2 regions of the Halorhodospira halophila SL1 genome follow, and region 1 is predicted to be linked to the other one. Evidence: predicted binding sites of a transcription regulator. Region 1 holds the regulator's gene; the other holds the start of a gene.
The links. The regulator sigma-54, encoded in region 1, starts transcription at its own class of promoters, with help from an activator protein. The targets are predictions, from matches to a motif close to TGGCANGNTNCNTGCTT.
Positions count from the first base shown of each region.

Region 2: the regulator sigma-54 is predicted to act here: its motif matches at 1,383-1,399, upstream of nifE (nitrogenase iron-molybdenum cofactor biosynthesis protein NifE).

Region 1 covers NC_008789.1:2,325,770-2,329,750, forward strand. The annotation lists gene lptC (LPS export ABC transporter periplasmic protein LptC) at 1-277, shown strand, start outside; gene lptA (lipopolysaccharide transport periplasmic protein LptA) at 264-791, shown strand; gene lptB (LPS export ABC transporter ATP-binding protein) at 795-1,520, shown strand; gene HHAL_RS10740 (RNA polymerase factor sigma-54) at 1,561-3,027, shown strand; gene hpf (ribosome hibernation-promoting factor, HPF/YfiA family) at 3,068-3,394, shown strand; gene HHAL_RS10750 (PTS sugar transporter subunit IIA) at 3,439-3,909, shown strand; gene HHAL_RS10755 (HPr kinase/phosphorylase) at 3,906-3,981, shown strand, end outside.
Region 2 covers NC_008789.1:299,260-303,240, reverse strand. The annotation lists gene nifE (nitrogenase iron-molybdenum cofactor biosynthesis protein NifE) at 1-1,342, opposite strand, end outside; gene dnaQ (DNA polymerase III subunit epsilon) at 1,572-2,303, shown strand; gene HHAL_RS01350 (HAD family hydrolase) at 2,300-3,037, shown strand; gene HHAL_RS01345 (YbgA family protein) at 3,074-3,981, shown strand, end outside.

The DNA of each region.
Region 1 (3,981 bases):
CCGCGCCCCCTTCGGCATCGCCGAGCGCGAGGGCGCGGAGGTCCGCCTGTTCGACGAAGTGGATATTCACCGTCCGGCCCAGGGCACACGCCCAGCGCTGGATATCGCCACCCGCAACCTGCTGGTAGATCTGCGCGCCGGCGAGGCCCGCACCACCGAGGCGGTCACCGCCCGCGAGCCGGCCGGCACCCTGCGCGGCACTGGCATGACGCTGGATTACCGAACCGACCGACTGCGCCTGCACGCCGATGTCCGGGGGGAGTATGGGCTGCATTGAGACCACGGGCCGCACCCGGGTGCGGCTTCTTGGCGCCGCGCTGCTCGCCATCGCCGCCCTACCGGCGGCGGCGATGGAGCAGCGCGAGGACGCGCCGGTGGAACTCGAGGCCGACAGTGTGGACGTCGACGCCGTTGCCGGGGTCAGCGTCTACGAGGGCGATGCCGTGCTCACCCGGGGCGAGATGCGCATCACCGGCGACCGCATGGAGGTCTATACCGACGAGGACGGCGACCTCAGCCACGTCTACGTTGACGGAACGCCCGCCACCTACCGCGACCACCCGGAGAACCAGCCCCGCCCGGTCCACGCCGAGGCGAAGCGGATGGAGTACTACACCCGCGGGCCCGAACGCGCCCATTTCCAGGGCGATGCGCGCCTCTGGCAGGGAGACGACCAGGTCACCGCCGAGACCATCGATGTCGACCTGGAGGGACAGATCATGAAGGCCCGTGGCGCTGAAGGGCAGCGGGCGCGGACCATCCTGTACCCGACCCGGCGCGAGGAGGACTGACCGGTGGTCACGCTGCGTGCGGAAGGGCTGACCAAACGCTACCGCGGTCGCACTGTGGTCAACGGCGCCGGGCTCGAAGTGGCCAACGGCGAGATCGTCGGCCTGCTCGGGCCCAACGGCGCCGGCAAGACCACCTGCTTCTACATGGTCGTCGGACTGGTCCAGGCCGACGAGGGGCGGATCACCCTGGAGGGCGACGACCTCACCCGGCTGCCCATCCACGCCCGGGCCCGCCTCGGCATCGGATACCTCCCGCAGGAACCCTCGGTCTTTCGTAAACTGAGCGTGGCGGATAACGTACGGGCCATCCTGCAGCTACGCGGCGACCTCGGCGGCGCCGAGCGGGAACAGGAGCTGGATCGCCTGCTCGAGGAGTTCGGGGTGACCCACGTCCGCGACTCCCCGGGCATCGCCCTGTCCGGCGGCGAACGCCGGCGCGTGGAGATCGCCCGCGCCCTGGCGGCAGCCCCCCGGTTCATACTGCTCGACGAGCCGTTTGCCGGGGTCGACCCGATCTCGGTGGGCGAGATCCAGCGCATCGTCCGCCAGCTGGCGCAGCGCGGTATTGGCGTACTGATCACCGATCACAACGTGCGCGAGACACTGGGGATCGTGCAGCGCGCGTACATCCTCAGCGACGGCGAGGTTCTGGCCGCTGGCGACGCCGAAAGCGTGCTCGCCAACCCGCGGGTCCGCGAGGTCTATCTGGGTGAGGACTTCCGCCTGTGAGCGACGGTATACGGATGCTGCAAGCACGACGGACACGGCCATGAAGCAGTCGCTGCAGCTACGCATCGGCCAGCAGCTGACCATGACGCCCCAGCTGCAGCAGGCCATCCGGTTGCTGCAACTCTCCAGCCTGGAGCTGCGCACCGAGATCCAGCAGGCCCTGGAGTCGAACTTCATGCTCGAGCTCGACGAGGAAGGCGAGCTCGAGCAGCAGGAGCAGGAGCAACACGAGCAGCAGGAACAAGAGGCCCGTGAGGACGAGGCCCCGGCCAGCGACCCTGCCGGCGACGACATCCCCGAGGACCTACCGCTGGATACCTCCTGGGACGACATCTACGACGGCAGCACGGCGCTGAGCGCGCCGGGCGACGAGGCGGCCCAACGCGACACCCTGGACAACCGGCCGGCCGCCTCCGACAGCCTGCAGCAGCACCTGCATGCACAGATCGAGCTGGAGGCGTTCTCCGCGCGCGAGCGCTCCATCGCCGAGGTCATCGTCGACGCCGTCGGCGACGACGGCTACCTGACCCAGAGCACCGACGACCTACTGGCCGGGTGCCCGGAGGATGAGCAGGTTGACGCCGAGGAGCTCGAAGCGGTGCTGCAGCGCGTCCAGCGACTCGACCCGACCGGCGTCGCCGCCCGCGATCCCCAGGAAGCGCTGTGCGTCCAGCTCGAGCAGCTGCCCGAAGACACCCCGTGGCGGGAAGAGGCCCGCCACGCCCTGCTCGAGCACCTGGGGCTGATCGCCGAGCGGCGATACGACGACCTGGGCCGGGCTCTGGGGGTCAGCGACGAGGCCCTCGGCAGCATCCTCGGCCTGATCCAGAGCCTCGACCCCCGACCCGGCTCGCAGATTAGCGACACCACGCCCGACTACGTCATCCCCGACGTTCTGGTGGTGCGCCGCGACGGCGCCTGGCAGGTCGAACTCAACAGCGAAACCGCCCCCCGCTTGCGCGTCAACGCGTATTACGCCAGCCTGATCCGCAGGGCAGACCGGAGCGCGGACAACCACTGTCTGCGCAACCACCTCCAAGAGGCGCGCTGGCTGATCAAGAGCCTGCGCAGCAGGAATGAGACCTTGCTCAAAGTGGCCAGCGCCATCGTGGAACGGCAACAGGGTTTCCTCGACCACGGCGAGGAGGCGATGCAACCACTGGTCCTGCGCGAGATCGCCGAGGCGGTGGAGATGCACGAGTCCACCATCTCTCGCATCACCACCAGCAAGTACATGCACACGCCCCGGGGCACCTTCGAGTTCAAGTACTTCTTCTCAAGCCACGTGCAGACCAGCGACGGCGGAGAGGCTTCGGCAACGGCGATCCGGGCACGGATCCGCCGACTGATTGCCGAAGAGGATCGGGCAAAACCGCTGAGTGACAGCGCGATTGCGCGTATCCTTCATGAGGAGGGGATCCAGGTGGCGCGTCGGACGGTCGCCAAATACCGGGAGTCCCTGTCCATCGCATCGTCGGCGGAGCGCAAGGAGGCCCGGAGGCGCTGAGGCGCCCGGCTCTGCCGGCCGCAGGGGTTCAGGAGGCGGTATGCAGATCAAGCTCAGTGGACATCATGTCGAGATCACCCCGGCTCTCCGGGCGCATGTCAACGAGAAGATGCAACGCATTCAACGCCACTTCGACCACGTCATCGATACCGAGGTGATCCTCTCGGTGGAGAAGAGACAGCAGAAGGCCGAGTCGGTCATCCACATCGGGGGTGGCGGCGGGCGCGTCTTTGCCGATGCCATTGAGGAAGACCTCTATGCAGCCATTGACGTGCTCGTGGACAAGCTTGACCGTCAGGTCCTGAAACACAAAGAGAAGGCCGTCGATCAGCGACGGCAGGGCGCGTCCCTCAAGGCCAGCCTGTAAAGGTGGCGGGACGCGGTTCAGCGGGCCAGCCGATCGGACACTCCATGGACATCGAGCAACTCATCACGCCGGAACGTGTTCGCTGCGAGAGCGGCATCGAGGACAAGGAGCAGGTACTCCTGCGCATAGGCGAACTGATCGGGGCCAGCGGCGACGGCCTCGACGCCCGAGAAATCAGCAACCGACTGCTGGCCCGTGAGCGGCTGGGCAGCACGGGCCTGGGGCACGGCGTAGCCGTACCCCACGCCCGCATCGACGGGATTGACCGCGCCATCGGCGCCCTGATCCAGCTGGATCGGGGCATCGAGTTCAACGCCTTCGACAAGGCACCCGTGGACCTGCTGTTCGCCCTGGTCGTACCCGAACACTTCACCGACGAGCACCTGCAGATCCTGGCCAGCCTCGCCGAGATGTTCAGCGACAGCAGCCTGTGCGAACGGCTGCGCCGCTCCTCGGACGGTGAGGAACTGCAGGTGGCCCTGCGGGAATGGCAGTCACAAGCCGACCCGTCGTGAAAACGGCCGCGCACGGGCCGGTCATCCCCGGTCTGCTGGTCACCGTCCACGGTCGCGGGGTTCTGCTCGAGG
Region 2 (3,981 bases), 650 kb from region 1:
GCCAGATCGGGCTCTCGATGCTGCGGCACAGTTGGCGGGCCAGCTCCACCATGCCGGTGTAGCCGGCGTAGGCGTGGGGGCGCTCCTGGTTGATGTCCAGGAACGGGATCCGCGCCTTGAGGGCGGTGTACATGTTGCGCCCGCCGGCGATGAGCACGTCGGCCTGGTGGGCGCGGACGGTGTCGATCAGCGTCCGCGGCGCACCGCTTTCCAGCATCTGCGCCTGCTCGCCCATCAGCTCGCGGATGCGCGCCTTGTCCGCCTCGGTGGACTTGCGGGTGCCGGTGGCGACCACCTCCATGCCCAGGTCCTGCAGCGCCGAGACCACCGACCAGCTCTTCACGCCGCCGGTGTAGAGCAGGGCCCGGCGGCCGCGCAGGCGCTCGCGGTAGGGCTCCAGGGCGGCATCGGCACGGGCCTCCTCGCGGGCGATGACCTGCTCGGTGCGTGCGCTCAGGTCTGGGTCGTCGATCAGCCCGGCGAAGCCGCGCAGGGCCGCGGAGGTATCGGCGACGCCGTAGAAGCTGCCCTCGAAATACGGGATGCCGTAGCGCTCTTCCAGGGTGCGGGCCACGTTGAGCAGGGCCTTGGAGCAGACCAGCATGTTGGCCTCGGCGCGGTGCAGGGTCTGCAGCTCGCGGTAGCGGGCGTCGCCGGAGAGGCTGCCGAGCAGGCGCAGGCCGAGCTCGTCGAGCAGCGGCAGCACGTTCCAGAACTCGCCGGCGATGTTGAACTCGCCGATCAGGCCGACGTCGTGGACCTGGTGATCCCGCGGCCGGCGCTCCGCCGGCACCGGCTCCGGTTCGCGGGTGCCGACGATGTGCTGGACCACCGCCTCGCCGGCGATGCGGTTGCCGAGGTTCTTGCTGCCGTAGAAGCCGGCGCAGTCCACCGGAACCACCGGGGTCCCCCAGCGGCGCTCGGCGCTGCGGCACACCGCCTCGATGTCGTCGCCGGTCAACGCCGGGACGCAGGTGTTGTAGACGAAGACCGCCGCCGGGGCGTGATCGTCCACCGCCTGCTTGATGGCGTGGAACAGCCGCGCCTCGCCCCGGCCCATGATCACGTCCTGCTCGCTGAGGTCGGTGGTCATGCCGATGCGCCACAGGGTGGGGCCGGTGGAGCGGGTGCCGCGGTTGTCCCAGGAGCTGCCGGCGCAGCCGATGGGGCCGTGGACGATGTGCGCGGCGTCGGCCACCGGCAGCAGGGTGATCTGGGCGCCGTCGAAGGCGCATCCACCAGCGGCGGCGCCCGGCGTGGGGCGCGCGCAGCCCGATTTGCTGCCCTGGTTGTGGGCGCAGCCCGGTTCGTCGAGGAGGGCGGCGATCTCCTGGTTTCGCATGGGCGGGCGGCTCCGGTCCTGGGTGGCTTCTCCCGCAGTGCAGCAAGGGGCGTGCCAGGTCCGGGCGGCGGTGGGAGGCGCGTCACGGCGGGGGGGTGGGCTTTGCGGGTGTGTCGCAAATCCGACAGCCGGGCGTTATGGTGTGCCGTTTGTGACACCCTGCGTTGACCCTGGATGGGCCGCGTCGCAGACTGTTTCGAATCCTTGCAATGTATCCGGACCCTGAGCCATGCGGCAGATCCTGCTCGACACCGAGACCACCGGCATGGACCCCACCGAGGGGCACCGCATCATCGAGATCGGGTGTGTCGAGCTGGTGCGCCGGCGGCTGACCGGCAACAACTTCCACGAGTACCTCAATCCGGACCGGGCAGTGGACGAGGGGGCGGAGAACGTCCACGGTCTGTCGAATCGTTTCCTGGCCGACAAGCCGCGCTTTGCCGACATCGCCCGGCGCTTCGTCGACTACGTCCAGGATGCCGAGCTGATCATCCACAACGCGCCCTTCGACGTCGGCTTCATCGACGCCGAGCTGGCCCGTCTGGGGCCGGCGTGGGGGCAGCTCGAGGACTACTGCACCATCACCGACTCGCTGCAGATGGCCCGGCGCATGCATCCGGGCCAGCGCTGCAGCCTCGATGCCCTGTGCAAGCGCTACAGCGTGGACGGCTCGCGCCGCGAACTCCACGGCGCGCTGCTCGACTCGGAACTGCTCGCCGAGGTCTACCTGGCCATGACCGGTGGTCAGGGCAAGCTCTCCCTGGAGGGCGAGGGCCTGGAGCCGGGCGGCGCCGAGCCGGTGCAGCGGCTGTCGGCGGAGCGGCCGCGGCTGCGCGTCCCGGAGCCCGGTGAACTCGAGCGCGAGGCCCACGAGCAGCTGCTCCAGCGCATCGAGGCCACCTGCGGCGGGCCGGCGTTGTGGCGCGGCTCGGCCCGTGGCGAGGAGGCGTCCGGATCATGATCCGTCCCCCCCTGCGGGCCCTGACCTTCGACCTCGACGACACCCTCTGGTCCGTCGACGATGTCCTCGCGGCGGCCGAGCAGACCCTCCACGACTATCTGCGCGACGCCTACCCGGTGGTGGCCGAGCGCTTCGATCCCGACACCATGCGGCAGCTGCGCCGCGAACTGGCCGCCGCGCGCCCGGAACTCACACGCAACGCCACCACCCTGCGCCGTGCCACCATGGCTGAGATCGCCCGCAGCTGCGGGATCGACGGAGCCGCGGCGGAGCGGTTCGTGGAGCAGACCTTCGCCGTGTTCCTCGAGGCGCGGCAGAGCCGGGTGGCCCCGTTCCCCGAAGTGCTGCCGGCCCTGCGCGATCTGGCCGGGCGGTTCCGTATCGGCGTGATCACCAACGGCAACGCCGATGTCTACCGCACCGAACTCGGCCCCTACGTCCACTTCGTGGTGCGCGGCGTGGACATCGACATTCCCAAGCCCGAGCCGGAGATCTTCGCCCTGGCCTGCGAGCACGCCGGGGCGCCCCCCGGCGAGGTTCTGCACGTGGGGGATGACCCGGACAGCGACGCCGCCGGGGCGCTGGCCGCCGGCATGCAGGCGGCGTTGATCTGCCGTTACGGCCCGCCGGAGCCGTCCCACGGCGTGCCCGACTGCCTGATGGTCCCGGACATGGCGGCGCTGCGCCGGGCGATCCTGCGCAGCGTGGATGCAAGCGTGGATGCGGATGGCTAGAATGCTGTACACAAGTTGTACAACCCTAGGGAGAGCATGAGCCGGCCAAGCGATCAGACCGCGTCGCAGCCGCAGATTCCGGTGGGCGTGAGCAGCTGCCTGCTCGGCGAGGAGGTGCGCTACGACGGCAGTCACAAGCGCAACCCCTTCGTTACCGAGGCACTCTCGCGCTACTTCCGCTACGTGCCCGTCTGCCCCGAGGTGGCCATCGGGCTGCCCACCCCGCGGCCGCCGATCCGCCTGGAGCTGGATGCGGACAACCGGGTGCGCGTGCGCGGGGTGCGGGATCGGCAGACCGACGTCACCGAGGCCATGGAGGCCTTCGGCCGCGAGAAGGGGCGGGAGCTCCACTGGCTCAGCGGCTACATCCTCAAGGCCAAGTCGCCGAGCTGCGGTATGGAGCGCGTCAAGGTCTACAAACCCGACGGCCATCCGGCCGGTATCCCCGGGCGGGGCGCCTATGCACGGACGCTGATGGAGGCCAACCCACTGCTCCCGGTGGAGGAGGAGGGACGGCTCAACGATCCGTCCCTGCGTGAGGGCTTTGTCTGCCGGGTCTTCTGCTACTACCGTTGGCAGCGCCTGGTCGAGGCGGGCCTGACGCCCAAGGCGCTGGTGGATTTCCACGCCGAGCACAAGCTGTTGCTCATGGCCCACGACGATCAGCGCATGCGCGAGCTGGGGCGGCTGGTCTCGACGCTGGGCGAGCGGTCGCTGGAGGCGGTGGCCGACGAGTACATCCACGGGTTCATGGCGGCCCTGGCCCGGCCGGCGACGCGCGGCCGGCACGCCAACGTGCTCTACCACCTGCTCGGCTATCTCAAACGCGAGCTGGACCCGGCGGACAAGCAAGAGGTGGTGAGTGTCATCGAGCAGTACCGCACCGGTATGGTGCCGTTGATCGTCCCGGTGATGCTGTTGCGTCACCACTTCCGCCACTGGCC